4 regions of the Exiguobacterium sp. s70 genome follow, and region 1 is predicted to be linked to each of the others. Evidence: riboswitches for the same ligand, from Rfam matches in the RefSeq annotation. Region 1 holds a riboswitch; each other region holds the start of a gene.
What was found. Region 1 has a riboswitch for S-adenosylmethionine ahead of metK (methionine adenosyltransferase). Riboswitches for the same ligand answer to the same signal wherever they lie in the genome.
Positions count from the first base shown of each region.

Region 1 (7,618 bases):
CCTAAATATCCATTTATATAGAGTGTGTTAAATGGCCATAAAAAAGACGCCGCCGTCGTATTGAGCGCCATCGCGATGACCAAAATCCATACCGAAATCGGCATTTTGTTGTTCATACCAGTTACTCCTTTCCTACCCTTTAAACGATAAAAATTCGGCACGACGGCCGAATCAAAAATAAGTCCTCCTCCAAGCTAACGGAACGCCTCATAACTGTCAAGAAAAATTACTTATTATGAAATAACGGCGCCTTCCCTTTGTGATAGCATGAGCAAAGAAGGAGAGGATATTCATGCAAAACCCGTTTGGCGAAGCCAAATATCACAAATTAAATGAAGCATATCGCCGCGAGTTCGGCGGAAAAGTGTTCAAAGTACCGCTCGACGGGGGCTTCACTTGTCCGAACCGGGACGGGCTCGTCTCGAAGGGCGGGTGTACGTTCTGCTCGGATGACGGAAGTGGCGACTTCGCAGGCAATGCCTGTGATCCAATTTCGGTCCAATTCGCCGAAGTGAAGGCGCGGCTGCACCGAAAATGGAAACACGCCCGTTACATTGCCTACTTCCAAGCGTTCAGCAACACGTATGCCCCCGTCGCCCGGCTCCAGGAATTATTCGAGCCCGCCCTTGAGGAAGACGGTGTCGTCGGTCTATCGATTGCGACCCGACCGGACTGTCTGCCAGACGACGTCGTCGACTATCTCGCCGAGTTGAATGAACGGACGTCACTCACGGTCGAACTCGGCCTGCAGACGATTCACGATGCGACGGCGAGGAAAATCAATCGTGGTCACGACTACAAGACGTTCTTGGAAGGACTCGACAAACTCCGGCGACGCCAAATCAGCGTCGTTGTCCATATCATCAACGGCTTGCCGGGCGAGACGACGGACATGATGCTCGACACGGCGCGAGAAGTTGCTAAAATGGACGTACAAGGAATCAAGATCCATTTGCTCCACGTCTTGAAGCAGACCCCGCTCGCGAGACAATACGAAAAAGGACTGCTCGAGCTCATGGACGAGACGACTTACGTCTCGCTCGTCTGTGATCAATTGGAAGTATTACCGCCCGAGATGGTCATCCATCGATTGACCGGTGACGGTCCACCCGATCTGTTGATCGGTCCGACGTGGAGCCGGCACAAGATGGCCGTCCTAAACGCCATCGATGCCGAATTAATGCGTCGTGATTCTTTCCAAGGAAAAAAGAAGGATGAGAGCCATGGGATTAATGAGAGTTTTACCGTTCGCGAAATACCTACTTCGTGAACATGTGACGCCAGGTGCCGTCGCCATCGATATGACGGCCGGCAACGGGCACGACACATTGTTTTTAGCCGAACTCGTCGAAGCGACGGGACATGTCTATGCGTTCGACGTTCAAGCCGCGGCGGTCGAGGCGACACGGACTCGTATCGAGGAGGCAACATTGACGGACCGTGTCACCGTCATTCATGATAGCCACGACACGGTCCGGGACATCGTGGCAGACGAGACACGCCCAATCACAGCGGCCGTGTTCAATCTCGGCTATTTACCGGGAAGCGACAAGTCGGTCACGACGACCGGCAATACGACCATCGACGCCCTCGAGCAACTGCTCGACGTCATGGCTGTCGGCGGCGTCATCGTCGTCGTCATCTATCACGGCCATGAGAGCGGCAAAGTCGAGCGCGACGAAGTGCTCGCATATGTCGAATCACTCGATCAAAAACGGGCCGGCGTCCTCCGTTACGGCTTCATCAATCAAATCAATCATCCCCCGTTCATCGTGGCGATTGAAAAACGAGAATAAAAACAGGCGACTCATGCGAGTCGCCTGTCTTCATTCTCGAATCAATTCATAAAACGTGATGAGCGTCTCCGCGAACTTCGTATTCAGTCGTTCATAGCCGAAGTGCGGGAACCCTTCAAGCCGGCGGATATACACTTGGTCGCCGCCGATTTTCCGGCAGACGTTGAGTGTCAATTTCACATCGGCGAAGCGATCGTCCGGTGCGTAGAAACAAGCGAGCGGCAGACGCGGCAGATGTTTCTTCTCTTCTTGATGCTCGACGATTTCCTCTTCGATTTCACGGTATTGACCGTACGTGATCTCCCCGAAGCGCGACGACTCTTCCCCGCCACCCATGAACGTCATCATGCCGAGCGGAAGGTCAGGACGGAAACGGTCGACCGCACTGGCCACGACTTGTTTCAGTCCGCCGATTTGGCGGGACGGATGCCAGTCGAACAGCGGTGAGATGTACGTCAGACTGCCGAGCGGCACGTCATATTCCTGGAGCAAGCGGTTCGTCAACAACGCCCCGAGACTGAACGCGATGACGTGAATCGGCAGCTTGTACTGACTCGCCTCACGTAACGTGTTCTTGATTAACAATTTATGGTCTTCCGCCGTCAAACCGACCGTCTGGCCGGTCACGACGAGGACTTCATACTCGTCCCGCAACCGTCCTAAAAACGCCTCACTCAAACGCGACGTGAACTGGAGCGGATACACGATCACGATGACCCCTTTTCGTGATTCTTCTTCATAAGCCATGCTGTCACCTCATTTTGTTATCACATATCTTTATACTAACAAAAAACATCAGCCGAGACTGATGTTTGGTTGAAAATCCGTCTAGGGTCTTAGCGCGGGTCGTACCGTAAATGAATCAGCTCCATCGGTTGATCGTACACTTCCTCTTGGATGCGATTCAGTTCGATGAACGCCTCATGACTCAAAAAAGCGATGGCTTGCTCGTTCGAGCTTTCGACGTACAGCTCGATCGGTTGGACTTTCCGTTCCCGTAGATGCGACAACAGTGCCGTCCCTAGGCCTTGGCGGTGATGAGCCGGATGAAGATAGAGACGGAGTACTTCCCATGTGTCCCCGCGGTCGATGGCGTGATAGAAGCCGATGACGTCGCCTTCGGCCTCACCGACAATGAACAACTGCTCTTTCGCTTCCTCGCTTGAACTGATGGCGCGGACGATTTCTTCTTGTTGATAGGCGCGTTCCATTACTTTCGAACGAACCTCGTCTCGTTCACTGACCGTCGCGAGCGCAATGTCGCGGATGGTGGCGGCATCTTCTGGCACGGCTTCTCGAATCTTCATAACGGCATCCCCCTTTTGGCCAATCTAGTAGTAACATTCCCCATCGGCAAAAAAATATCCTGCCCGTTCATTACTTTTTGATGTCGAAATGAAGGAAGACGTTATTTTCCATTTTGTGTCGGGTATAAGAGTATCAATGCCAACTTACAAAAAGGAGTGTTACCATGGAACCGAAACTACAACACGATCCACAAGTCGAGCAAGCCAATCATCCGAACCGTCAGTTTGAACAAACGAACACAGGAGGTCCAAAAATCACAGTCGTGACTGGGATGCTCCTCGGCGCCCTCGTCGGCGGCCTACTTGCCTTACTTAGCACGTCAAACCGTGAGAACACGAAACAATCGTTCTCGAGCGCGAAGTCATCGGTCGGCGGTCTCGTCGATACGGTCAAGCAAGACCCGGCCGGAACGGCGTCACAAGTCATCGGTCAAGTGAAAGCAGCGAGCGAGGTCATTCAAGACGTCGCGACCGACGTGCAAAACGTCTATGAAAAAGTCGCCGGTGAAGTCGACACGGTCAAACAAGACGTGAACAAAGTCGTCGGGACGGCGCAAGAAGCGAAATCGGATTTACAATCGATCGGCGAGAAAGTCGTCGAAGCGAAAGATACGGCACTTGGCAAAGAGAACTCAACAACTGAAGACAAGCCGCAAGCCTAAAAAAAACGACCTTTCGAGTGAAAGGTCGTTTTTCTATGCTTATGCGAAGCGTTTCGCGCCTTCTTCGAGCACTGCCGCTTTGTCCGTTTGCTCCCATGGGAGTTTAACGTCTGTACGACCGAAGTGGCCGTAAGCTGCTGTCTGCTTGTAGATTGGGCGACGAAGGTCGAGCATCTTAATGATGCCGGCCGGACGGAGGTCGAAGTTCTCACGAATGAGTTCGACGAGCTCAGTCTCGCTCAATTTGCCTGTGCCGAACGTATCAACCGCGATTGATACCGGGTGAGCAACACCGATTGCGTAAGCAAGTTGAACTTCTGCTTTGTCAGCAAGTCCCGCTGCAACGAGGTTTTTCGCCACGTAACGAGCTGCATACGCTGCTGAACGGTCAACTTTGGTAGGATCTTTACCTGAGAACGCGCCGCCGCCGTGACGAGCGTATCCACCGTACGTATCGACGATGATTTTGCGTCCTGTGAGGCCTGCATCCCCTTGTGGTCCACCGATTACGAAGCGGCCAGTCGGGTTGATGAAGTATTTCGTGTCCGCGTCGATGAGTTCAGCCGGGATGACTGCATCGATGACGTGCTCTTTCAAATCAGCTTGGATTTGCTCGAGCGTGATGTCTTCCGCGTGTTGTGTTGAGATGACGATTGTGTCGATGCGAACTGGGTTGTTCGCTTCGTCGTATTCGACTGTCACTTGTGTCTTACCGTCTGGGCGAAGGTAAGCGAGCGTGCCGTTCTTACGAACTTCTGCCAAACGACGTGACAATTTGTGAGCGAGTGAAATCGGGAGCGGCATGAGTTCCGGCGTCTCTTTTGTTGCGTAACCGAACATGAGACCTTGGTCACCAGCACCGATCGCATCGATTTCTTCTTCAGTCATTTGTCCTTCACGAGCTTCGAGCGCTTGGTCAACACCTTGCGCGATGTCTACCGATTGCTCATCGATCGATGTGAGGACAGCACAAGTCTCTGCATCGAAACCATATTTCGCACGTGTGTAGCCGATCTCACGAACAGTTTCACGAACAACTTTCGGGATATCCACGTAAGTTGATGTTGTGATTTCACCTGCTACGAGCACGAGACCTGTTGTGACAGACGTCTCAGCCGCAACGCGGGCGTTTGGATCTTCAGCTAAAATTGCATCCAAAATCGCATCTGAGATTTGGTCACAAATTTTATCCGGATGTCCTTCCGTGACGGACTCCGAAGTGAAAAGTCGACGGTTCAAGTTTGCCATTTCGAAAAACCTCCTATAATAAAGGGTGATGTGTGGACGGTACTCGTTCCCCTTACGCGTTGCTTTGGGACGGTAATGAAAAAAACCTCTCGCCATGTTCAAATGGGAAAGGTTGAATCGTTCTTCCTTACCCTCTTATCGTTCGAAGCTTACGCTTCGCTTCAGGATAGCACCTTTTCCGAATAACAATGAAAAATCGGACGGTTGCTGGGCTTCGTAGGGCCTTGTTCCCTCCACCGCTCAGAATAAGAGTATCCGTTACGAAGACCATCATATAAATGACACCCCGTTCTGTCAAGCGTATCGACCGAATTCGTCAAACTTTTCACAAACGGTCAAATAGTTATGTTTGTGAAATATCAAACATTTTTTTGTCCGTTTTGGTTTTTGTACTATGACCTGGTACAGAATATGTTAGAATGACAATGTAAGAAAGCGCTTACTTTAAAGGGTAAAAAATGCTTGTTTTTGATTAGTATGTCACATATAATAAAAACGTCATACTGATTAAACGCGGAAGTATGCGGATTTCATCCACATCTATTTAGGGGAAAGGTGGGATTCAGGATGGCGACAACGCTCCTGAAAATCGAAGAATTAATTAAAGGTGCCGACATGATGCGGAACTTGACGGTTCCAGAACTGGTGGAAGAAGCCATTCGCAACGGTGAGGGCGTACTGACGAAAGACGGGGCTTTATCGGTCAGTACCGGGAAATTCACAGGACGGTCACCGAAAGACAAATTCGTCGTGCAAGATGAAGTCAGCAATCATTTAGTAGACTGGGGTCCAGTCAACCAACCGATCGCGGAAGAGAAGTTCACCGCGCTACTCGACAAAGTGTTGACGCACCTCGAAACGAAAGACAAGCTCTATTATCTCGAGGCGTCTGCGGGGGCAGACGAGCACTATACGCTCCCGGTCCGTGCCATCACGGAATACGCGTGGCACAATTTGTTCGCCAAACAGTTGTTCTTGCGTGAATGGCCGACGAAAGGTGCCTTCGAGCCCTTCACGGTCATCTATGCACCTAGTTATAAGGCCGACCCAATCATCGACGGGACGAACTCCGAAACGTTCATTCTCGTCTCATTCGCCAAGCGGACCATTCTGATCGGGGGAACAGAATACGGCGGCGAGATTAAAAAATCGATTTTCTCGGTCATGAACTTCCTGTTGCCGGAACAACATGTGTTATCGATGCACTGCTCGGCGAACGTATCGGACGCCGGCGAGACGGCCCTTTTCTTCGGTCTATCGGGAACTGGGAAGACGACACTGTCGGCCGACCCGGAACGCCATTTGATTGGGGATGACGAGCACGGTTGGTCACCCGACGGCGTCTTCAATATCGAGGGCGGTTGCTACGCGAAGACGATCAATTTGTCGCGCGAGAACGAGCCGGAAATCTACGATGCCATCCGTTTCGGCTCATTGATTGAGAACGTCGTCTTAGACGAGAACCGTGCACCGGATTATAAGAATATCTCGCTCACCGAGAACACACGGGCCGCCTACCCGATTCAATTCATCGATAACGCGATGCTTCCGTCACGGGCCGGTCATCCGAACACGATCGTCTTCTTGACGGCCGATGCATACGGGGTATTGCCTCCAATCAGCAAATTGACGAAAGAGCAGGCGATGTACCACTTCTTGTCAGGGTATACGTCAAAACTCGCCGGCACGGAGCGCGGCGTCACTGAACCACAGGCGACGTTCTCGACCTGCTTCGGGTCACCGTTCTTGCCGCTCGCACCGGAGCGCTATGCGGACATGCTCGGTACGCTGATTGAGAAGCACGACGTCGACGTCTATCTCGTCAACACGGGTTGGACCGGCGGCGCGTACGGAGAAGGATCACGGATGAAGCTCGCCTATACACGGGCGATGGTGAACGCGGCGGTCAACGGCAAATTGCGTGACGTCGAGACGACGCGCCACGACATTTTCAATGTCGAGATTCCACGCCACATTGACGGCGTGCCAGGCGACGTGCTCAATCCGCGGGACACATGGAAAGACGGAGCGCGCTACGATGCCGAGGCAACGGCGCTCGCCCGGAAGTTCCAGGACAATTTCAAACGATTCACGAAAGCGAGTGAGGCGGTCGTTGCGGCCGGACCAATCATCGTATAACGAAAAATGAGACGACTGCCGAATCGGCAATCGTCTCATTTTTTTGAGTTGGCGAGCATCCATTCCATCGCCGCATCGGTCGTCTTCCATTTTTCCCAGAACGGGAGTTGATGGGCGAATGGGACGACCCAAAGTTCGGCCCGCTCCCCCATCCGTTCCGCGACCGCCGTCGCATGGCGGAGGCGGACTTGTTCATCATCGGTGCCGTGAATCAACAACGTCGGTGCATCCCATTCCTTGTAGAGCGGCGAGCGCTCAACATAAGCGGCACGGGCCGCTTCCGGGTCGCCCCCGGTCATACGGCGCAACATCTTCCGCATCGAACGCTGTTCTTCATATGTCCACTCGAGATTGGTCACACCCGCCCATGACGTGACGGACGTGAGCGGTCGTTCCGCGGCGAGCGACAACGCCATCATGCCCCCGCGCGAGAAACCAAGGGCATGAATGAACGTATCCGTTCGAC
Region 1 is NZ_JACSLV010000001.1:275,228-282,845, forward strand. It holds gene KNP84_RS01405 (MFS transporter) at 1-116, opposite strand, end outside; gene mnmL (tRNA modification radical SAM protein MnmL/YtqA) at 293-1,270, shown strand; gene mnmM (tRNA 5-(aminomethyl)-2-thiouridylate-methyltransferase MnmM) at 1,224-1,796, shown strand; gene KNP84_RS01420 (alpha/beta fold hydrolase) at 1,827-2,543, opposite strand; gene KNP84_RS01425 (GNAT family N-acetyltransferase) at 2,633-3,103, opposite strand; gene KNP84_RS01430 (hypothetical protein) at 3,268-3,765, shown strand; gene metK (methionine adenosyltransferase) at 3,805-5,013, opposite strand; SAM riboswitch class I at 5,146-5,265, opposite strand; gene pckA (phosphoenolpyruvate carboxykinase (ATP)) at 5,581-7,152, shown strand; gene KNP84_RS01445 (alpha/beta hydrolase family protein) at 7,188-7,618, opposite strand, start outside.

Region 2 (7,618 bases), on a different contig from region 1:
ACGCTCGTCACGATGATTGCTCTCATCGTGCGCATCGATTTCACGGTTCTCGGCATCGGAATCGACGCCTTATTGATCGCGGCATTGTACGGGATTGGGATTTACTATATCGGAAAACGTCCGCAACAACCTGCCGTCGAGCGTGAGGCTGCCCACGAGACGGTACAAGAAGTCGGCGCGAGTGCGACGAGCTCGATCACGGTCAAACGTGCAGTCATCGGCTTCATCATCGCCGCGCTCGTCATCATGGCGGCCGGAACGGCGCTATCGGTGTTAGGTGATCAAATCGCCGTCGTCACCGGCCTCGGTTCGAGCTTCGTCGGCAGCTTCTTGATTGCCGCGACGACCTCGCTCCCGGAAGCAGTGGCTGTCTTCGTCGCCTTGAAGCTTGGAAACGTCAACTTGGCGTTCGGTTCGATTTTGGGGAGCAACATCTTCAACATGCTCATCATCGCCATGTCTGACGTATTTTACCAAAACGGCTCGATTTTGGCCGACGTAGCTGCGTCTCACTTGGTGACGGCAATCGGAATCACGATTTTGTCGGTGTTGGTCATGTACACGCTTCTTCGCAAAGATGTGACGTCGAAACTGCGTTACATCTTGCCATCGGCGCTTGTCGTGCTCGTCTACTTTGCTTCGTCTTACTTCATCTTCATCGGTTAATCTGGCACGGTGTCCTCCGAGACACCGTGTTTTTTTGTTTACCGCGGTCCGAGGAATCACTTTTCATCGTCTTGGGTATAGAAGGAGGGAAGGAGGGGTGGCGATGCAAATGCATTCCGTAGAACGTTTAGATGAGTATGTCGTTTTAATCCCAGCCTATAATCCGGATCAAGCGCTCGTCACACTTGTGCGCGAGCTGAAAGAGACGGGATTTGTCCATGTCATCGTCGTGAACGATGGGAGTGTCGAGACATCCCAAACTGTCTTCGATGAGGTCGGGAAGTGGGTGACGACTGTTCTCGTCCATGAATGGAATCAAGGCAAGGGTGCGGCGTTGAAGACGGGGATTCGTCACGTCGTCGAACGATTCCCCGGTACGCATGGTGTCATCACCGTCGATGCGGACGGACAACATCTGCCGGAGGATGTAAAAAGCTTGTATGAAGCAGGGGTTCAACGGCCGCACCATCTGGTCATGGGCTGTCGTGATTTTTCTGGTGCGCATATTCCGTTCCGAAGCCGATTCGGGAACCAGATGACACGTGGTGTCATGCTCGTCGGCAGCGGGCTTCGACTGAAAGACACCCAGACCGGTCTGCGGGCCGTTCCGTTGCGCTATGCGGAACAGTTGCTCGACGTGCCCGGGAACCGCTATGAGTTCGAGATGAACATGTTGACGTTCACGAAACGTTGGCAAGTCCCGATTCAACAGATTCCGATTCAAACCGTGTATGTGGCCGAGAACGCCTCATCCCATTTTCGCCCGGTCATCGACTCGATTCTGATTTATCGCATGTTTTTAGCCTATTCGTTATCCTCGGTCGCCTCATTTTTATTAGATATCGGCGCCTATGCCTTGTTCATTTTTTTATTGAATCCGTGGTTTGAGACGACCCATGTCTTGATTGCGACGGTATTGGCCCGCATCATCTCGTCCTTATTCAATTACGTGGTGAATCGAAAAGTCGTATTCGACTCGAAAGCGAGACGGGCGATGCCGAAATACTTCGGTCTCGTCGGCTTGCAGATGGCGTTGTCGGCCGGTCTCGTCTATGTATTGTTCCTGTTGTTTCGGGACGGGGAAGTGTGGATTAAAGTGCTCGTCGACAGCCTTTTGTTCGTCGTCAGTTATTACGTCCAAAAAAGATGGATCTTTAAACGGTGACAGGCCAAGACGATTGTCTTGGCCTGTCTGGCATGCTTATGGGTCAATAGGCGAGCTTCCCGAGCTTGACCGATGTATAGCGGTGCAGTTCACGCGGGTCATGAATCCCGGTCTTCTGCATCATATCGCGCATAAGCAACGCGCAGACACGGGCATCTTCAGCCGCATCGTGATGGATGAACGGGACGTTCAAATATTCCGCCATCGTGTTCAGCTTGTGATTCGGCAGTCCAGGATACAGTTTTCGCGACAGCTTGACGGTACAGCCGTACTCGATCGTCGGAAACGTATATAAATCATATTTGGCGATCGCTTTCTTGAAAGCGCCCATATCGAATGAGGCGTTGTGCGCCATGACGAGGTCGACATCCCGCAGCGTCGGATAGAGCTGTTCAAGCACCTCGGGTAAGGCTGGGGCGTCCCAGACGTCGCTCGGCCGGATGCCGTGGACGCGGATATTGCCTGCGTCAAAGTCTTCTTCTGGATTGACGAGTAGTTGGTTCGTCTCGATGATTTCACCGTCGACGAGTAGGCTCCAGCCGACAGAGCAGATGCTGCGACTATCGCGGTTGGCCGTCTCGACGTCGATGGCAAGAATTGAATGTGACATAATCGGTCCCTTTCTCATAAAACAAGTATAAAAAAAGTCTAACATATCGTTAGACTAAAAAGCGATTATGCGGCCACGAGGTTGCGACACGCCTCGGCACAGCGGAGACACGCTTCGGAACAACGTTGGCAATGGTCATGCAAATGGCGGCCACATTCGACGGCGCACGTGTCGCACACCTGGGCGCAGAGTGCAGCAATCGGTTTGGTGAAAGCCGAATCGGTCTCGAGCGCGTTCAAGGCGAGCGCACACACTTCCGAACATTCTTTCGTCAGCCGGATACACTCGGCGACCATCAATAAATCCTCTTCTTGTAAACATTTTGAGAAACAGTGATTGCTTGCCCGCATACAGTCGATGACGGCTAAAATGGTCTCTTCGACAGAGGCACGATCCATAGTAAGTCCCCCTTAGAATAATGATGTCTTACAATCATTACCCGCTACCAGGTGACTTAAACCGGGCGGAGACGCAAAAAAGTCACCCCTCAAATGAGTGGTGACTTCCATAATGGAGCATAGCGGGCTCGAACCGCTGACCTCCACGCTGCCAGCGTGGCGCTCTCCCAGCTGAGCTAATGCCCCGTTCGAAAATTATTATATCATCCTAGTAAAACATTTGGCAATGGGTATTTTTAAATTTTTTTGAACAAAGTTTAATCGAGCGTAAACGTGGGAAAATCATGGGTAATGTTATTCTACGAAAGCAGGTGTTATCTATGGAAATGATTTTACTCGCACTCTTACCTGCCTTGATGTGGGGGAGTATCCCACTCATCGTCTCGAAAGTCGGCGGCAAGCCGATTCAACAGTTAATCGGGACGACGATTGGGGCGATGGTGATGGCGGTCATCATCGCACTCGTCTTCAATCCGGAGTTCACGACGCTCGCAATCGTGACCGGCTTCATCTCTGGTGTGTTCTGGGCACTCGGGCAATATTTACAGTTCCAGTCGTTTCAAATTTTAAGTGTATCGAAAGCGATGCCGATCAGCACTGGGATGCAACTCGTCGGGACGTCGTTGTTCGGGGTCATCGTGCTCGGAGATTGGAAGACGACGACCGAGTTGTGGCTCGGCTTTTCTGCGCTCGTGTTGATTATCATCGGGGCGGCACTGACGTCATACCAACAACAAAAAGATGGCGATAGCAGCGGCGCCTTGAAGAAAGGTTTGCTCGTCCTGCTCGTGTCGAGTATCGGTTATGTGACGTATGCCGTCCTGACGAACTATTTCGAGGTCGACGGCATCACGGCCATCTTGCCGCAATCGGTCGGGATGTTCATCGCGGCGCTATTGTTCAGCCTGCGTGAGAAAGATGTGAAGAAGTTCGACCCGAAGACGTTCAAAAACATTTTGGCCGGTCTCGCTTGGGGGATCGGGAACTTCGGGCTGTTCGTGTCAAGCGGTGAGGTCGGCATCGCGACGTCGTTCGCCTTGTCCCAATTGAACGTCGTCGTGGCGACGCTCGGCGGGATTTATCTATTGAAAGAAGAGAAGACGACGAAAGAACGGGTCTTCGTCTTTATGGGAATCGGGCTCATCGTCGTGGCCGGATTCATGCTCGGGATTGCCAAGAGCTAAAAAGACGGGTCAGACGACCCGTCTTTTGTTTACCAGGCTTGCTCGATGAATGCGTCGCGCCCAGATTTCTTCCGGTCCTCTTTATAGTGGGCCGGATTTTTTTTATGGAAGTCTTGATGATATTCCTCGGCCGGATAGAACGTGTCGGCCGGTAGAATCTTCGTGACAATCGGCTGTTTGAAGCGTCCGCTCGCCGCGAGCGCGTCGCGACTCTGTTCTGCTTTCACGCGTTGGTCTTCCGTATGATAGAAGATGGCCGGCGCATATTGGCTGCCGCGGTCTTGGAACTGGCCGCCGTCATCGGTCGGGTCGGTTTGAATCCAATATAGTTCGAGCAGTCGTTCATAAGCGAATAGCGTCGGGTCGAACGTGATCTCGACGACCTCATAGTGTCCCGTCGTCCCTGTTTTCACTTGTTCATACGTCGGGTCATCGACGTGACCTCCCGTATAACCGGATACGATTGACTCGATGCCAGGTTGTTCCTCGAACGGCGTCACCATGCACCAAAAACAGCCGCCTGCGAATGTTGCTTTTTCCATTAGTAATTCCCCCTCGATCAATTTCCAAAAAAAAGCGCTCATGTCATCGACATGAGCGCTCTGTCATATCGGCCAAGGCAAACTGCCTTGCTGGAAGTAGCACCTTGCCGAAGCAGGTTGCTGTGAAGTCATAGAGCCAGGTCTCTCGTTCACTCGAGATATCGATATGTAGTTGGTGAGAGCATCATACCATCAGATTTGAAGCGGCGTCAACGGTTTGGTTTGCGTCGAAGTTGGACCAAGGTGGTGCCGAGAATCAAGATGACGAGGACGATGGAGAGCGGTAGCGTATACGGAGCGTCCCCGGCATATAGCTGTAAGAAGAACAAGGCAAAGACGGACAATAAGACGAGTACGTACGAACGGTTCATAGTAACCTCCCTTTTCTTTCAGTGTACCAAGTTACATATTCGTTGGCGAACGAAAACAGGAAATCATGTGGCGATAGCGAATACCATCGAGTGACCAAAGGAGGAATCTATATGACTGAACCAAACACATGTTTCGAACTCGATATCGAGACCGCCCATCGCGGATATAAAGAAGGAACGTTCACGGCGCGTGACGTGACGGCCTATTATTTGACTCGAATCGCCCAGTTGAACGATAAGCTGAGAGCGGTCATTCAAGTGAACCCGGACGCCTTGTTCGAGGCCGAGGCGGCGGATCGCGCCTATCAACGAGGTGAGCGATTACCGTTGCTCGGCATCCCGGTGCTGATCAAAGACAATGTTGAGACGGCGGGATTGATGAAGACGACGGCCGGGGCCGTCGCCCTCGCGCATCACTTCGCCGGCCGGGACGCCCATCTCGTCCAAAGCTTGCGCGCGAGCGGGGCCATCATCCTCGGGAAAGCGAACTTGTCCGAATGGGCCAACTTTTTGACCGAGGGCATGCCGAACGGCTGGAGTGGGGTCGGTGGCCAGACGCTCAATCCATATGGGGACAAGCTCGATGTCGGAGGGTCGAGTTCAGGTTCGGCGTCAGCGGTCGCGGCCAACTTGACGTTGCTTGCCGTCGGCAGCGAGACGAGCGGCTCGATTATTCACCCGAGCGTCCATAACGGAATCGTTGGCATCAAACCGACCGTCGGGTTGATTAGCCGCAGCGGCATCATTCCGATCTCCCGGTCGCAGGACACGGCCGGCCCTATGGCACGGACACTCCGGGATGCGGTGCTCGCCCTTGAGACGATGGTCGGGGAAGATCCCGCTGACCCAGCAACGACGCATCTTCCGGCCGGTCCGCCTTACCGGACTTGTCTTGATGAGCGGCAAGCAGTCGGGATGCGTGTCGGCGTCGTCAAGACCGATTTGTCTGAAGAAGAGCAGGTGCTCTACGACGAAGCGATCGCATTGCTGAAACAGAGCGGCATCGAGGTCGTCACCGTCGAACTGCCGTCGAAAGCAGGGCTCGACCAAGGGGATATCCTGTATCATGAGTTCAAGCTCGGAATCGAGGCGTATCTCGCCTCGACGAAGCTCCCGTATGAGACGTTGTCGGATTTGATTAACTGGAACAACAGTCATCCGGAGACGATTCCGCACGGACAGAAGACGTTCGAGAAAGCGAACGAACAATCGGGTCGCTTGATTGAGGACGCCTATTTGATGCGCCGCCTCGACGACGTCTATCACGCCAAGACGGACGGCATCGACCGATTGTTGGCCGAGCAGGAACTTCATGCGCTCGTCTTGCCGCATGACCACAATTATGACATGGCGGCGAAAGCCGGCCATCCGACCGTCACGATCCCGTATCGCTTGAAGGCGAGCGGGGCCCCGTTCGGTCTATCGTTCACCGGGACGAGCTATGCCGAACGCGACTTGATTCGTCTCGCCTATGCGTTCGAGCGTCACGTGACACGTCCCGTCCCACCGTTATAAGAACGTTGCACCGGTCGTCCACGTCCGCTACAATGGTACGTATGCGGATTGAAGAAAGGACAGATAGCAATGAAACCATCTATATACGGGCTGACATTTGATCAGCTGACGGAAGCGTGCGTCTCTTGGGGATACAGCGCCTTCCACGCTAGACAAATCTGGGACTCGCTCTATATCGACCGAGTCAAACACATCGAGGAGATCTCGGTACGGGCCGAGGTACGTGAGGCGCTCGCCGCCGAATACGTCATCTCGACGCAAGACCTGTTCGTCAAACAAGAAGCGGGCGACGGTACGGTCAAATTTTTACTTAAATTGCATGATGGACACTATATCGAGACGGTGCTCATGCGTCACAAATACGGACGTTCGGTCTGTGTGACGACGCAAGTCGGCTGCAACATCGGCTGTAGCTTCTGTGCGAGCGGTCTCTTGAAGAAGACGCGCGATTTGACGGCCGGCGAAGTCGTCGAACAGATCATGACCGTGCAACATTATTTGGACGAGGTCGGGGAAGGTGCCCGCGTCAGTCATATCGTCGTCATGGGAATCGGGGAACCGTTCGATAACTTCGATAACTTGGTCGATTTCCTCCGTGTCGTCAAAGACGAACGCGGACTCGCCATCGCACCGCGTAAAATCAACGTGTCGACGAGCGGTCTCGCCGACAAGATTTACAAATTCGCGGACCTCGATCTTCGCATCAATTTGGCGCTGTCACTCCACGCCCCGAACGATGCGTTGCGGACGCAAATCATGAAAATCAACCGGGCGTTCCCGCTCGACAAGCTCATGCCGGCCATCCGTTATTACGTCGAGAAGACGAACAAACGCATCACGTTCGAATATATTCTCTTATCGAAAGTGAACGATTTGCCGGAGCACGCCGAGGAACTCGCCGACTTGATTGACGATATTAAAGACAAGTCATACGTCAACTTGATTCCGTACAATCCGGTCAACGAGCATATTCAGTATGAGCGGAGCACGTCTGAGGACATCATGGCGTTTTATGACGTCTTGAAGAAGCGGGGCATCAATACCGGTGTCCGTCTCGAGCACGGGACTGATATCGATGCGGCCTGTGGCCAGTTGCGCAGCAAGCATATGAATGTCGAAGGCGCAAAATGACAGAGACTCCTTGAATCTCATGATTCAAGGAGTTTT
Region 2 is NZ_JACSLV010000004.1:100,792-108,409, forward strand. It holds gene KNP84_RS10720 (sodium:calcium antiporter) at 1-666, shown strand, start outside; gene KNP84_RS10725 (bifunctional glycosyltransferase family 2/GtrA family protein) at 770-1,831, shown strand; gene KNP84_RS10730 (3'-5' exonuclease) at 1,875-2,441, opposite strand; gene KNP84_RS10735 (four-helix bundle copper-binding protein) at 2,507-2,839, opposite strand; tRNA gene KNP84_RS10740 (tRNA-Ala) at 2,953-3,025, opposite strand; gene KNP84_RS10745 (GRP family sugar transporter) at 3,160-4,023, shown strand; gene msrA (peptide-methionine (S)-S-oxide reductase MsrA) at 4,053-4,565, opposite strand; SAM riboswitch class I at 4,629-4,730, opposite strand; gene KNP84_RS10755 (hypothetical protein) at 4,775-4,936, opposite strand; gene KNP84_RS10760 (amidase family protein) at 5,048-6,451, shown strand; gene rlmN (dual-specificity RNA methyltransferase RlmN) at 6,521-7,582, shown strand.
Region 2: linked by a shared signal. The riboswitch ahead of msrA (peptide-methionine (S)-S-oxide reductase MsrA) and the one ahead of metK (methionine adenosyltransferase) in region 1 are both predicted to bind S-adenosylmethionine.

Region 3 (7,618 bases), on a different contig from region 1:
CGGAATGAGTGCACGACATCTGTATATGACCTATAAGGCCCGCAAGCTAGAGCCGAAACAAGATCTCGCTGCTGAGGCGAAAGAAGAGACGGCTGTCACAGAGAAGCCGGTCACGAAGAAAGAATTCTGGTGGACGGTTGCTAAAGTCGAGTTTGCCGACATCGCCTTCGCGGTCGATTCGATTCTCGCAGCGGTCGCGCTCGCGGTCAGCTTGCCGCCACTCGGTCTCGGTGAAATCGGTGGGATCGACTCTGGTCAGTTCTTCGTCGTCTTGACAGGTGGACTCATCGGGGTCATCTTGATGCGTTTCGCTGCTCGAATTTTCGTCAAACTGTTGCATCAACGCCCATCACTCGAAACAGCTGCTTTCATCATCGTCGGCTGGGTCGGTGTGAAGTTGACGGTGCTCGTGCTTGAACACCCTGGCTTCAAGAAATTGATTGCCGGCACACCGTTCGAATTCATGGGTCTTCCGGACGGATTCGTCCACTCGACGGCGTGGACCGTGTTCTTCTGGTCGGTCATGGTCGGTATCGCGGTATGGGGTTGGTTCTCTTCAAAACCGACAGCCGCTGCCAAACATTAAAAAAATGGTCTCTCACCTTTGGGCGAGAGACCATTTTTCATGCTGTCACGTCTTGCTTCTCGTAAATCGGCACCCAGCCTTCGGTCGTCACGAAAATCCGGACGGCGACGACTTTGCGGTCGTCTTGGAGCGTGAAGTAGTGGCGTGTGTTCACCGGCACCGAGATGAGGTCGCCTGGGTTGAGCTCGATGTTGAAATAGCCACGTTCGGCGTCATCGATGGCGAAGATGCCATGGCCGCTGACGATGAAGCGGACCTCGTCATCTGTGTGGTGATGTTCCTTTTGGAAGTTGACGAGCAGTTCGTCCAAGTTCGGCGTCGCATCCGACAACGAGATGACGTCTGCCGTCTCATAGCCACGTCGCTCCGACACGTCGCGAATCTCGTCACGGAACGTCGACAAAATCGCTTGTTTGTCCTCGTCCGTCAACTGATAGTTCTCTTGCAGGTTTTCCGGGAGCTTTGTGATGTCCCACTGTTCGTACAGAATCCCGCGAGACTCTAAAAAGGCACTCACTTCAGTTTGATCGACGTAACGCTCTTCGGTTTGTTGGAAATAGACAGTTGCCATGGTTGGTTCCTCCTTATGAATGGACGCCTAGGGCGCGTAGTTTTAATGTATAGCTGAACAAAAATTCGTAAGCCTCTAAATAGCGTTTGGCCGCGTCCGGGGTCTCGCCCCAGACGGTGATACCATGATTGCGGATGAGAACGGCACCGGCGCTTGCGTGGATGTGAGGGGCGAAGGCGGCCGCGAGCGTCGGGATGTCCGCATGGTTCTCGATGATTGGCACGCGAACGACCGCGTCCTCGTCCCAGTAGCCGAGCGCCTTGATGATCTCTTGGCCGGTGAAGACGACTTCGCCGGTGGCAGCATGGAGCTCGGAGATGACGTTATTGTCGACCGTATGGACATGGAGCGAACACGTCGCGTCCGTCCGATTGAACACTTCAACGTGGAGCAGCGTCTCGGCGGATGGTTTTCCTGTCTGTTCGCCGATCAAGCGTCCGGCCGCATCGACGTGAACAAAGTCTTCCGGTGTTCGTTTTCGTTTATCGCGTCCGCTCGCCGTGACGAGAAATTCGAGCGGATCGTCGGAAACGCGAATCGCCAAATTCCCACTCGTTCCGGGGAACCAGTCGCGGGCGGCGAGTTCGTCTTTAATGTCGGCGAGTTCAAGCCAACGTGTCGCAAGGCTCATACGACCACCTCCTTCAAGTGATGGGTGATGTCGTCAAACGTCTCGAACGGTGCGTAACGGATGCCTGCCGCTTCGCAGAGCGTGATGAGTTGACCTCGTGCGTAGACGAAGTCGGCACGCTTCGCGACCTCGAAGTCGGTCACTGAGTCGCCGATGACGATCAAGCGGTCGGCGGGATTGACGATGCGACGAGCGAGCGTCGGCTTGCAACAGCCGCAATCGTTCGTACATTGTTCATCGCAAGCGTGTGGCCAAGCGACGGTGACCGTCTCAGCGGAGAAGTCGGCGACGTTGCAGTAGATATGCTCGGGGGCGACATGCCCGTCCAAGACCGGCTGCACGAAGAAGTCCATCCCGCCGCTGACGACGTCAAACTTCCAGCCATGGGCCCGAACTTCTTCTAAAAATGCCGGGAACCCTTGGCGGAGCGTGATGCGCTCCAACAAATAATCACGGTAGGCCGGGGCATCTGCGCTCGGCAATAGTTGAAACAGTTGACCGACACCGGAGCGAATCGAAATCCGTTGCTCGAGGACCGCATCTTTCAACTCGACCCAAGCCGGCGGGGCGAACGCCTTCATCAACGCGATAATATTGTCTTCCGCCGTGATCGTCCCGTCGAAGTCGCAGAGGATATGGACCGTCATCGTGACGCCCACGCCTTCAACGCGGTATCGAGCTCGTCCGTCTGTCCTTCGGTTTGGCCGAGAACGTGAGCGATCGCTTGTCGGAAAGCACGAGCCCCGGCGGCTGCGCCGTCCGGGTGTCCGTGAATGCCACCGCCGGCGTTGATGACGACATCCGTCCCGAAATCACGAATGATATCGGCGACGAGTCCTGGATGAATCCCGGCTGACGGGACCGGTAAAATCGGTTTCGACCAATGCGGTTCGGCGCTCTGGTCACGAATCGTGAACGCCTCGTCACGCGGTGTCGCGAGGGAGCCGTACGGAGACGGGAAGAGCGTTAAATCGGCCCCGGCGAGGCGTGGGAGTTTACCGAGTAAGAGCGAATGACTGATTGATCCGGTCAAGGCGCCGGCAAAGGCCGGATGTGCCAAGATGGGGACGCGTATGTCTGAATCGTTCGCAAGTTCGCGCAGTGCGTCGAGACCGTACGTATAGACGTTGAACAGGAGCGCTGTCGCACCTGCCTCGATAAGACGGAGCGCCTGGTCACGTAGACCGAACACGGGGCCGCTCAGCGTGATGGCGTAGAGGACACGTTTCCCGGTCGCCTCGAAGTGGGCTTGAATGACGTCCGCTCCGATCCGGGCCCGTTCGAGCGATGGGGTGAGCGGGTTGTCGTATAAAATCTCGTCGTCTTTGACGATATCGATGCCTCCGGCGAACTGATCGCGGAGTTGCTGCTCGAGAAACGCGAGGTCACGGCCGATGACACCTTTGAAGATGCTCATGACGAGCGGGCGATCATGAACACCGAGTAACTCGCGAATTCCAGTGACCCCGAACTTGGCGCCTTTGAAATGAGGGGCGAGCGTCTCGGGCAACGTCAAATCGATTAACCGAATCGAATCGTCGAGGGACAGTTTCCCGAACGTCGTCGTCAAGATGGATGAAAAGTCAGGGCTGACATTATGTAACGGGTAGCGGATTGTGAAGCGGCTCGTCGTATCCGTATGTGTGGTCGACACGACCTCACCCCGGTACGCCTGTAACTGCTCTTGCTCTAAGTGAGGCAGCTCCGTCCAAGTACCGACCGTCAGCTCGAGGGCGATTTTGTCGGCGACGGTCGCGACCGCGTCCGTTCGTTTGATTTCATATGTGGCAGTGATACTCATATGGTTCCTCCTTCCAGGCAAACAAAAAATGACCCCATGCCGAGGCAAGAGGTCATCATAAAAAAATGAACTCTTATCTCTCAGCTTTCGCTGCAAGAATTAGCACCGTGCCATCTCTGGTCGGTTGCTGCGACATCATCGGGCTCGTCCCTCCGTCTGCTCTTGATAAGAATGTGATTTGAAGTTGTGAAATTTAATTGAATTTTTGCACAGAATCATCACGTCGTCAATTCCTTTTTTTCCAAAAAAAATATTTTGGGAAGTTGTTTCCATATATGCACAAAAAAAGACGGAGTTGCGTCGAGAAAATGACGTTGACAATCGTGACGTCGAGTCCGTAATATTCATCACATAAGTTCACCGAATCGAATAACACACTCTTATCGCGAGTTGGCAGAGGGAATTGGCCCGATGACGCCGCAGCAACCGACCACTAGGCACGGTGCTACATCCACCAGACGAATGTCTGACAGATGAGAGGAACAACCATTTTGGCTGTGCCTCTTTCTCGCGGAGAAAGGGGCTTTTTTTGTGGGCAACGTACAGGAAGGGGAAAACATCATGTCATATCAACCATTTACAGAACAGACCGTCGTCGAGCACGTCCGTCAATTAGGATACTTGCAAGAAGGAATCGCCGAGTGCGAGGAGATCGGGGACGGCAACTTGAATCTCGTGTTTCGGATTCGCCAAGGCGAACAGCGCCTGATCGTCAAACAAGCGCTCCCATACGCCAAAGTCGTCGGTGAGAGCTGGCCGCTCACGCTCGAGCGGGCATGGATTGAACAGTTGGCACTCCGTGAGTTTGCGACTGTCGCGCCTCGGTTCGTCCCGGCTGTCCTTGGCAGCGACCGGACACTCGCTTACACGATTATAGAAGATCTATCTGATTATGAGATTGTCCGCACCGGCTATTTGAACGGGGAGAGCTACCCGGAACTCGCCCGTCATGTCGGTGAATTTTTGGGCGAGACGCTGTTTGCGACGTCGGATTACGCAGCTGGACCGATCGCGAAGAAGCGGATTGAACGTGACTATTACAACCCGGAACTGTGTGACATCACCGAGAAGCTCATCTTCACCGATCCGTTCAAAGACGCGGAGTCGAACAACATCGAGACGGCGCTGCGAGCAGATGTCGAACGCCTTTGGCAAGACCAGGCGCTCAAGATCGAGGTGACGAAATTGAAAGTCGGGTTTGTCACGAAACATGAGGCACTCCTGCATGGAGACTTACATACGGGCAGCATCTTCGCGACTCAACAAGAGACGAAAATCATCGATCCAGAGTTCGCATTTTACGGACCGTTCGGCTTCGACCTCGGCCAAATCATCGCCCATTTGACGCTGTCGACGTTCTATGACCCGCTCAAACGCTTCGAGCGTTTCACGGACGTCTTGACGGTGTGGGAGACGTTCGAGAAGACGTTTCGGGCTAATTTTGAGCGCGCCGTCGAGCCATTCAATACGGATGGTTTCGTCGACGAGTTGTTGCGGACGGTCTTCAGCGACACGATCGGCTACGCCGGTTGCGAACTCATTCGCCGTGCCGTCGGACTGGCCGGTGTCGCCGATCTCGAGACATTGCCGGAAGCGACGCGGCTCGAACGAAAACGTGACGCGCTCGCCCTCGGGACGGCGCTCATTAAAGAACGACACAGCGTCGAATCGATTGACGACTTGGTGACACTCCTGTCGGGGGTGCGCGTATGACGGTCCAAAACATCCGTTTCCATTCACAGACAGACGAACTCATCGTATTGGACCAGACGTTGTTGCCGCATGAAGAGCGTTACGTGACAATCGAGACGCTTGAACAGGCCGAACATGCCATCGAGACGCTCCAAGTCCGCGGCGCACCGGCCATCGCTTACTTCGGGGCGTTCGTCCTCGCCAAAGAAGCGGGACGGTTAGTCGATGACCCGGACTTCACGCGTCGGCTCGACCTCGTCGGACGCCGCTTGATTGCGACCCGGCCGACAGCGGTCAATCTGCAAAACGTGATTGAATCGCTCCTTGATTTAAATGTCGGGGATGATTTTGAGGCGATTGCCGAGGAAATCAAACGCCGCGCCATCGCTTTGTACGACCGGGACGTCGATACGTACCGGACCATCGGCGAGCATGCACTGACGGTGTTGCCGGCCGGGGGGAACGTGTTAACGATTTGCAACGCCGGTGCCATCGCGACATCGCGTTACGGTACGGCGCTCGCACCGTTTTACGTCGGAAAAGAACGAGGTGTATCCTTCAACGTCTTCGCCTGTGAGACGCGACCGCTCCTGCAAGGGGCACGCCTCACCGTCTGGGAGCTCGATCGGGCCGATATCGACGTGACGCTCATCACGGACAATATGGCGGCTTGGACGATTCAGTCAAAACGAGTCGACGCCATCATCGTCGGAGCCGACCGTATCACACGGACGGGTCACGTCGCCAATAAGATCGGGACGTTGCAGCTCGCCGTCCTCGCCAAGCATTACGGCATTCCGTTCTACGTCGCTGCGCCGCATTCGACGTTCGATTTGACGGCGGATGACACGATTGAAATCGAGGAGCGGAATCCGTCAGAAGTCACACATATCGGTGGTCAACCGACGGCGCCTGTCGGTATCACCGTCTTCAATCCGGCGTTCGACGTCACGACGCCCGACCTCATCACCGGACTCATCACCGAGGCGGGGGTGTTCGAACCGACAGAAGCCACCATCACACATCATGTAGGGGGAACGATTCATGTCTAAAAAACTATTGATTTTGTTATTCACATTCGTCTTGGCGCTCGTCGGTTGCACGAACGAGCAAGCGGCCCCGTCGAAGCCGGCCGAGAAGACGGCAGAGACCAAGCCCGTCTCGGTCTCGAACGGGACGTTGCCGAAAGAGATCGACGTCGCCTTGATCATGCAGATGTCGATCGGGACGTTCTCGTCGCAGTATATCAATGGGGTGACAGAACAAGTCGAATCGTTCGGCGGCAACGTGAAAGTGTACAACGCCGACAACGATCTGTCGAAGATGGCGAGCTACGTCGACACGGCGACGACGCAAGGCGTCGATGTCATCTTGATTGACCATGGCCGCGCCGATGCGTTGAAAGAACCGGTCCAACGCGCACTCGACAAAGGTATCAAAGTCGTCGCGTTCGACAACGATTTGACGAACGACGGGGTGACGGTCATCGACCAGGACGACTATTCGCTCGCCTGGCGTTCGCTCAAGGCACTCGCTGAAGATTTGGACGGCGAAGGCAAAATCGTCACGATTTGGGTCGGTGGCTTCACACCGATGGAACGACGCCACACGATTTATGATGCGTTCTTGAAACGCTACCCGGGCATTACGGAAGTCGCCAAGTTCGGTTCGGCGACAAACAATACGGCGCTCGACACACAGAGCCAGATGGAAGCGATTTTGAAGAAGTATCCGGAAGGCGAGATTGATGCCGTATTCGCGATGTGGGACGAGTTCGCCAAAGGGGCGAGCCGTGCCATCAAACAGGCTGGACGCGATGAAATCGCCGTCTATGGCATCGATTTGAGTGACGAAGACCTTCAACTCATGCAAGAGGACGGTAGCCCGTGGAAAGTAACGGCGGCGACCGACCCAGCTGAAATCGGACGGATCCAAGTCCGTTATGCGTATCAAAAATTAGCGGGTGAAGAGACGCCGTCAATTCATTCGGTCGACCCGTATCTCGTCGATCGTGACGTCTTGCCGGACGAAAAAGTGACGATGGACGACCTCGGTCAATACGTCCCGAACTGGGGCGCATCAGACGCGGCCTGGTCGGACTGGATGAAAGGGACGGACTGATGTTACGGCTCGAACGCGTCACGAAACGCTATGGCGACGTCACCGTGCTCGACGATGTTAGCTTCACGCTTCGACGTGGCGAGATTCATGGATTGCTTGGATTGAACGGGGCCGGAAAGAGTACGCTCGTGAAGCTGTTGAGTGGCGCCATCATCCCGACGTCCGGGACGGTCGAGCTCGACGAAACGGCGGTCACACTCACACCGGCCGAGGCGA
Region 3 is NZ_JACSLV010000006.1:140,123-147,740, forward strand. It holds gene KNP84_RS13325 (TerC family protein) at 1-586, shown strand, start outside; gene KNP84_RS13330 (1,2-dihydroxy-3-keto-5-methylthiopentene dioxygenase) at 624-1,157, opposite strand; gene KNP84_RS13335 (methylthioribulose 1-phosphate dehydratase) at 1,171-1,788, opposite strand; gene KNP84_RS13340 (2-hydroxy-3-keto-5-methylthiopentenyl-1-phosphate phosphatase) at 1,785-2,435, opposite strand; gene KNP84_RS13345 (2,3-diketo-5-methylthiopentyl-1-phosphate enolase) at 2,432-3,589, opposite strand; SAM riboswitch class I at 3,660-3,761, opposite strand; SAM riboswitch class I at 3,967-4,069, shown strand; gene mtnK (S-methyl-5-thioribose kinase) at 4,151-5,302, shown strand; gene mtnA (S-methyl-5-thioribose-1-phosphate isomerase) at 5,299-6,333, shown strand; gene KNP84_RS13360 (sugar ABC transporter substrate-binding protein) at 6,326-7,402, shown strand; gene KNP84_RS13365 (sugar ABC transporter ATP-binding protein) at 7,402-7,618, shown strand, end outside.
Region 3: linked by a shared signal. The riboswitch ahead of mtnK (S-methyl-5-thioribose kinase) and the one ahead of metK (methionine adenosyltransferase) in region 1 are both predicted to bind S-adenosylmethionine.

Region 4 (7,618 bases), on a different contig from region 1:
TCGGTTTCAACATCGAGGCGGTCCACCACGAAGTCGCACCGGCCCAGCACGAAATCGGCATCAAATATGATGACGCGCTCCACACGGCCGACAACATCCAGTTCTTCAAAGAAATCGTTCAATTGGCAGCCCAAGAGAAAGGTGCAAAAGTGTCATTCTTGCCGAAACCGCTCCGTGACGTGAACGGTTCGGGGATGCACCTCAACATCTCGGTTTGGAAGAACGACAAGGACGGCAACCCGACTGTAAACGCATTCGAAGAGCCGGAGTCGGATTACGGTCTATCGCTCACGGCCCGTCACTTCATCGAAGGGATTCTGAAGCATGCCCGCGCAACGGCTATCTTCACGAACCCGCTCCCAGAGTCGTACGAGCGTCTCGTGCCAGGTTTCGAGGCACCGGTCAACATCTGTTGGAGCCCGTCGAACCGCAGTTCGATGATTCGGATTCCGGCGTCCCGCGGAAGCGCGACGCGCGTCGAAGTCCGTAACCCAGACCCGAGTGCGAACCCGTACTTCGCGCTTGCGTCATTGATTTATGCCGGACTCGAGGGCATCGAGCAACAGCTCGAGCCGTCGGCACCGAACGAGGACGACTTGTTCGAGTACTCGGCGAAGCAGATTGAAAGCCAAGGCATCTCGTCACTCCCGGCGACGTTCCATGAGTCGATTCAATCGCTCAAGTCGGACCGGTTCCATGATTACTTCAACCATGACTTGATCGACCGCTACTTGTCGCTCATCCAAGTCCGTAAATAAGCAACGTATACAAAAGCCCATTCCTCGGCCGAGGAATGGGCTTTTACGCTTAATGAATCCCGCGCATATACTTTTTGATGACCGGGGCGAGAGCGAACAAAATCATACTGAGTACAATCGCTGCTCCACCGATAATCCCGAAGTAGAGCATCTCGTTCTCTGGTGAATAGAAACGAACGAGCTGGGCGTTAATCCCTTGTGCCGCCGCGTTCGACAAGAACCAGAGTGACATCGTCTGGGCCGAGAAGGCAGCCGGGGCGAGTTTCGTCGTCGCCGACAGACCGACCGGCGACAGGCTGAGCTCACCGAGCACGACGATGAAGTAACTGAGGACGAGCCAGAGCGGATTGACGAGCGTGTCCGGGCCACCGAAGTAGGCCGGGAGCAAGATCACCAAGAAACTTAACCCTGCGAACAAAATCCCGAAGGCGAACTTCGTCGGGATGCTCGGCTCACGGTCACCGAGTCGGACCCAAAGCCATGCGAACACCGGAGCGAGCATGATGATGAACAACGGGTTGAGCGACTGGAACCAGGCCGGTGACAGCGTGAACCCTAAAAATTCAAGGTCGGTCCGCTTATCCGCATAACTGGCCAAAATCGTTGCGCCTTGCTCTTGAATCGCCCAGAACATGACCGAGGCGATGAAGAGCGGAATATAGGCGATAATCCGTGACCGCTCGACTTCCGTCGTTTTCGGGCTGCGATACATGACGATGAAATAAATCGTCGGAATCGCGATCCCGAACACACCGACGAGACCGATGAACGTGTTAATCGTGAACAACCCTTGTGGAATCAACACGGCCAACAGACCACCGATGAGCACGACTGCGATCGTCGTATACTTGATTGCGTTTTTCTTTTCAGACGGTGTCAACGGGTTCGGTACGTATGAACCGGCGAGACCAAGGTTCTTTTTCTTCGTGACCATGAAGACGACGAGACCGATGAACATCCCGACCGCGGCGAGCGCGAAGCCCCAATGGAAGCCATAACTCTTTTGAACCCCTCCGACGATCAAAGGCGAGATGAAGGCACCGAGGTTGATCCCCATATAGAAGATACTGAACCCGGCGTCACGACGACGGTCCGTCTCATTGTATAAATCACCGACGATACTCGAGACGTTCGGTTTCAAGAGACCGGTCCCGATGACGATCAACGCCATTGAGATGAACAAGAACGTCAGGCTACCCGGAATCGACAGTACGATATGACCGAGCATGATGAACACACCGCCGAAGAAGACGGCCCGGGACGTCCCGAACACACGGTCAGCGAGCCATCCCCCGATGACCCCCGACATGTAGACGAGTGCGCCATACACCGACATGATGGACAAGGCGACGTTCTGGTCGAGACCGAGACCGCCATCTGATACCTCGTAATACATGTAGAAGACGAGGATGGCACGCATCCCGTAATACGAGAACCGTTCCCAAAACTCAGTGAAGAATAGCGTGAACAACCCTTTCGGCTGTCCGAAAAAACCTTTTTGTGGCACGCTGTCCACAATTTTCTGTTTATCGATCCTTTCCATGAAAGATCCCTCCTTAACCGTATTATCATAAAAAGAATCATTATGTTTGTAAAGAATAATAGAAGCAAATATTCAAAATTTAACGAATTTGCAACGAATTAAAAAATCACACTAAACGACTAGGTTCAGTGTGATTTATATAGGTCAAGCCGTCTTTTGTTTCGCTTCGGCCGCACTGACGCGACGTCCGAGCTGCCAGTAGATGAGGCCTGACACACAACTGGCCGCCCCGACGAGGATTAAGGCGATATGTCCGGCCCGCTGGTCAAAGAACAGGCTCGCCATGATCGGAGCCGTCACCCCGCCAATCAACCATTGGATACTGGCGGCCCCATTATAGGCCCCACGCATATTCTCCGGAGCGATCAAGGCGATGAACGTCTGTTGGACCGGGGACATGATTATCTCGCCAAGCGTATAGAACGCGTATACCGCGAGCAAGACGCTCACGAGGACGAGGTACGGTGTCCCTATGGAGTAGAGGAGACGCGGCATGACCGCGATCAAGATCATGCCGACCCCGAAGATGATCGCCCCGGCGAGCATGACGTTACCGAATGGCTTGCGTCCAAGTTTCGAGGCAATCGGGAACTGGAACAACACGACCATGATGCCGTTCAAGGCGAGCATATAGGCGAACGGGTTTTCACGGTCGGTGAACGACGGCATCGACTCGCGCAAGAACAGCGGCAGCATGCTCTCGATGAGCGAGAAGCCCATCGAGATGAACACACCGGCGAAGATGAAGACGAGGAACACCTTATCGTTATAGAACACCCGTAGGACGTCCCGGTTAGACGGTGTATCGGCCTCGGTCGTCTCCGGGAGCGACTCCCGGATGAAGCGGCCGAGGACGAGCGCATAAAGGATAAAGACGAATGACGCCGAGAAGAAGATATACTGCCGGTCGATGAACAGGACGGCGCTGCCGAGGAGCGGGCCGAGCGCCGCCCCGATGTTATGGCCCATCCGCAACAGGCCGAACGCCTCGTTCATCTGTTCGGGCTCGGTCACGTCCGCCACCATCGCGCTCGCGGCCGGATGGAACAACGAGTTCGTCAAACCGAGCATGGCGTTCAAAATGAGGAGCGGCCAGAACGTCTCGGCGAACGCGAAACCTACGAGCGCGAGCGCGTCGCCGAGGATGGCGATCATCATGATTGGTTTGCGGCCATACAAATCTGCGAGCCGTCCGCCGACGACCGAACCGATGAGGGCCATGATCGGACCGGTCGCCATGATGACACCGACCTGGATATAACTGTCGAGCTTGTCGCTGTAATAGAGGACAAGGAACGGCGCGATCATGAACATCATGACGCCGGTGATCGTCTCCCCGAGGAAGCGGATCCAAATATTGCGGTCGAGTCGTTTGAGTGATTGAATCATTAGGTTCACCTGCTTTAATTATTGGAATGTAAAAAGGGACGCAGCATGCACAAAGGCATACGCGTCCCTACGATCTTAGACATGCCTCGGAAGGCAGGCGAACGTCACGGATTCAAATCACGGAGAGGCGCCTGCCGGTCAATATGGACTTGGACGTGCGAGCGTTGAATGACTGACATCGGTACCTCTCCTTTCTGCATTGGACTGTCTTCTCTTCAAGATTATGATATTTCTGTGAAATGTGTCAACCTAAATCATCAATGTGTCATAACAATTCATTCAAATTTTTGCGACTGAGCCGGTAGTCGATCAAGCGTGAGAACACGACTTGAATCATCGCCGTGACCGGCACGCTGATGAACATCCCGACGAGGCCGAACAGGCTGCCGCCGATGATGATCGACGTGATGACCCAGAACGGCGTGATGCCGACGCTGTCGCCGAGAATCTTTGGGCCGAGCCAGAGTCCGTCGAATTGTTGCAACAAGAAGATGAACAAGAGGACGATGAGCGCCGTGAACGGGTCATAGAAGTAGGTGATGATGAACGCCGGGATCATCCCGAGCAGCGGCCCGACGTACGGGATGAAGTTCAAGACACCGACGATGACGCCGAGGAGAAGCGCGTATGGCGCCCCGATAATCAACAGACCGGCGACGGCCAGCACCCCGATGATGAGGCAGTCGAGCGACTTCCCGATGATATAGCGTTTAAAGATGTAATCCATCTCTTGGAAGATGTCGATCGTCGTCTTGGCTGACGCGACCGGGAACATCGCATACAACAGCCGCTTGAACATGCGGGCAAAAATCTCTTTGTCTTTTAAAAGATAAATCGAGATGACGATCCCAATCAAGAAGTTGATGAGCGTCATCGTGAAGCTCGACACGTAGCTGACCGACGACAAGACGGCCGTCTCGACCCAGCCCGAGTAGCGCTCCTCGAACCGGCTGAAATCGATGGCCTGGGCGACTGTCGCGTTATACTCTTTCAAATACGTGTTCAACTGTGACAGATACCCGTCGATTTGCCGGATATAGGACGGGAGTTCCTCGATGAGCGAGGCGAGGCTCGAATAAATGCGTGGGAACAGCGTTACCGCAGAGATGACGAGAATCCCGATAAAGATGATATAGACGATTAGCAAGCCTTGATATCGTTTTAGTTGAAACCGTTCTTCTATATAGGACAGGACGGTATTCAGGAGCAGCGCGATGGCGATTCCCATAATAATCGGCGTCAGCAACTGGAACGTATAATGCATCATCTGCGAAATCGTATCCGGTTCGCTGATGACTTTCCAGAGCACGAGCAGGATCAGGCCGATCACGCTCAACTTCCAAATCAATTGACGGTTTAATTCCAAAGGTCCATCCCCTCATGTTTTAAATTTTGTAGAATAACGTTCACTTTCACTATGAACGTTTTTTTATCGGGATTCAAGAGGACATGCTCATTTTCAAAAAAGGATTGACAAGATTGGTAACGTTTGGTTAACTAAGTGACATATTACAAAAAGACAAATCGCATATAAAACACTTTCTATCAAGAGAAGCGGAGGGACTGGCCCGATGAAGCTTCAGCAACAGATTGTTTCAATACTGTGCTAATTCCAGCAAGGTGACCTTGAGAGATGGAAAGGTGGTTGTTTGAATACGTCCGTATCTCGACACCCCTTTCCGCGGAAAGGGGTGTTTTTTTGCATAGGAGGACTATTCATGACTGACAGACGCTCACATCTACTTAAAACGTTACCACCTCAACATTTCGTCGGACTCGCGAACGAGGTGGCCGAACTCGAACAAGCCGGCCGCGACATCATCCGACTCGGACAAGGGACGCCTGACCTGCCGACGCCTGAGCCGATCTGTGACGCGCTTCAGACGGCGCTCCTCGACGCCTCGACCCATCAATACGGTCCGTTCCGCGGTCAGGCCCGCCTGAAGCAAGCAGTGGCGACGTTCTATTTGAATGAGTATGGAGTCGAACTTGATCCCGAGACAGAAGTAGCGATTCTCATCGGCTCAAAATCTGGTCTCATCACGTTGCCGCAATGCGTACTCGAACCTGGCGACGGGATTTTGCTACCGAATCCCGGCTATCCTGATTACATCTCGGGGGCACGCCTCGCCGGTGCCGTCGTCCGGGACCTCGTCCTCCGGGAAGAGAACGGCTTCTTGCCGGACTATGAGACGCTCGATACGCAAGATGCAAGACTCATGTATTTGAACTACCCGAGCAATCCGACCGGAGCCGTCGCCTCACCCGCTTTCTTTGACGATACCGTCCGTTTCGCCCGGGAGCGGGACTTGATGGTCGTCCACGATTTCGCATACGGCAGCATCGGATTCGATGGCCATGTCCCGCCTAGCTTTCTGCAGGCGGAAGGGGCGAAAGAAGTCGGCATCGAGGTATATACGATGTCGAAAGCGTTCAACATGTCCGGTTGGCGCGTCGCCTTTGCTGTCGGGAACGCGGACATCATCGAGGCGATCAACACGTATCAGGACCACGTCCACGTCAGCGTGTTCTCGGCCATCCAGGCGGCGGCTATCGCTGCGCTCGAGGCGCCCCGTACCATTCGCGATGACTTGGCACGACTGTACGAGGCACGGCGTGATCGCCTGATCGACGGGTTGAACCGAGCCGGCTGGGCCGTCGAACCGCCGGAAGGCTCGTTCTTCGTCTGGGCGAAAGTGCCTGAGGGTGATGCCAAGTCGTTCTCGCGGAAACTGCTGCATGAAGCCGGTGTCGCCGTCACCCCGGGCTATTTCTTCGGTTCGGAAGGGAACGGATACGTCCGCTTCGGTCTCGTCTCACCGGAACCGAAGATTGACGAGGCCGTCGAACGAATCGAGCGGTTGTTTGCCGCCTATGAGGAGGTGCGCGCATGATTCGTCAGGCCGTCCTTGAATATGACCACGCCGATGACGCGCTCGACCGTCTTGATGACTTAGTCGACGGCCGACGTGCCCACGTCCTGCACGGTCAGAACGGGTATGACGTCGTCCGAGCCATCTTTCCGGCCATCGCGGACTATCCGGCGACAAGGTTCAGCGGGGAGTGCACGGACTCGGAAGTCGAACGGCTCAAACCGTTGGACGCCGACGTGTTAATCGCCGTCGGAGGCGGCAAGCTCGTCGATACGGCCAAACTCGTCGCCTATCAACGGAACGTCCCGCTCATCGTCGTCCCAACGCTCGCCTCGAACTGTGCGGCGTTCACACCGCTTAGCGTCGTCTATCAGGAGGACGGGAGCTACGAGCGCTACGACATGTTCCGCGTCGTCATCGAACGGGTCATCGTTGACTCACGGGTCATCTCGCGCTCACCATATGAATACTTTCGGGCCGGTGTCATCGACACGGTCGCGAAGTTTTACGAGGCCCGTTATTTGAGTGGTGACAGCTCAGCTGACGCCGGCGTCAACACCGGACTCGTCTTGGCCGAGCAGTGCGGGCGTCTCGTCGAACTTGAATTGAGCGAGCACGCTTTTAAGTCGTATAGTGACGACGTCCGCTTCGCGGTCGATCACGTGCTCGCCATCGGTGGCGCCGTCGGTGGATTTGGTGACGCCGGGACACGCGTCGCCGTGGGCCATGCGGTCCATAATGCGCTCAGCCGCTTCGAGTCGACCCACTCTTTCTTGCATGGAGACAAGGTCGGCTTCGGCCTAATCGTCCAAGAGCGCTTGCGGCGCTCGGCCGATGCTCTGTATTTGGAGGCCTGGTTGAAACGGTTCTGTGCACCGACGACGCTCGAGACGCTCGGGGTCGGGTCGGGCGACATCCCGGTACTGGTCGACTCCGTCATGACGGAGACCGAACTGCAACAGTTGCCGGCACCGCTCGATAAAAATTTTCTGAAAATAATTTTTGAAAATTTACAATTATCTATTTACAATTAAAAGAATTAAAAGTAAGATGAT
Region 4 is NZ_JACSLV010000004.1:147,092-154,709, forward strand. It holds gene KNP84_RS10985 (glutamine synthetase family protein) at 1-758, shown strand, start outside; gene KNP84_RS10990 (peptide MFS transporter) at 808-2,301, opposite strand; gene KNP84_RS10995 (MDR family MFS transporter) at 2,446-3,690, opposite strand; gene KNP84_RS11000 (AI-2E family transporter) at 3,956-5,056, opposite strand; SAM riboswitch class I at 5,230-5,330, shown strand; gene KNP84_RS11005 (aminotransferase class I/II-fold pyridoxal phosphate-dependent enzyme) at 5,409-6,584, shown strand; gene KNP84_RS11010 (iron-containing alcohol dehydrogenase) at 6,581-7,597, shown strand.
Region 4: linked by a shared signal. The riboswitch ahead of KNP84_RS11005 (aminotransferase class I/II-fold pyridoxal phosphate-dependent enzyme) and the one ahead of metK (methionine adenosyltransferase) in region 1 are both predicted to bind S-adenosylmethionine.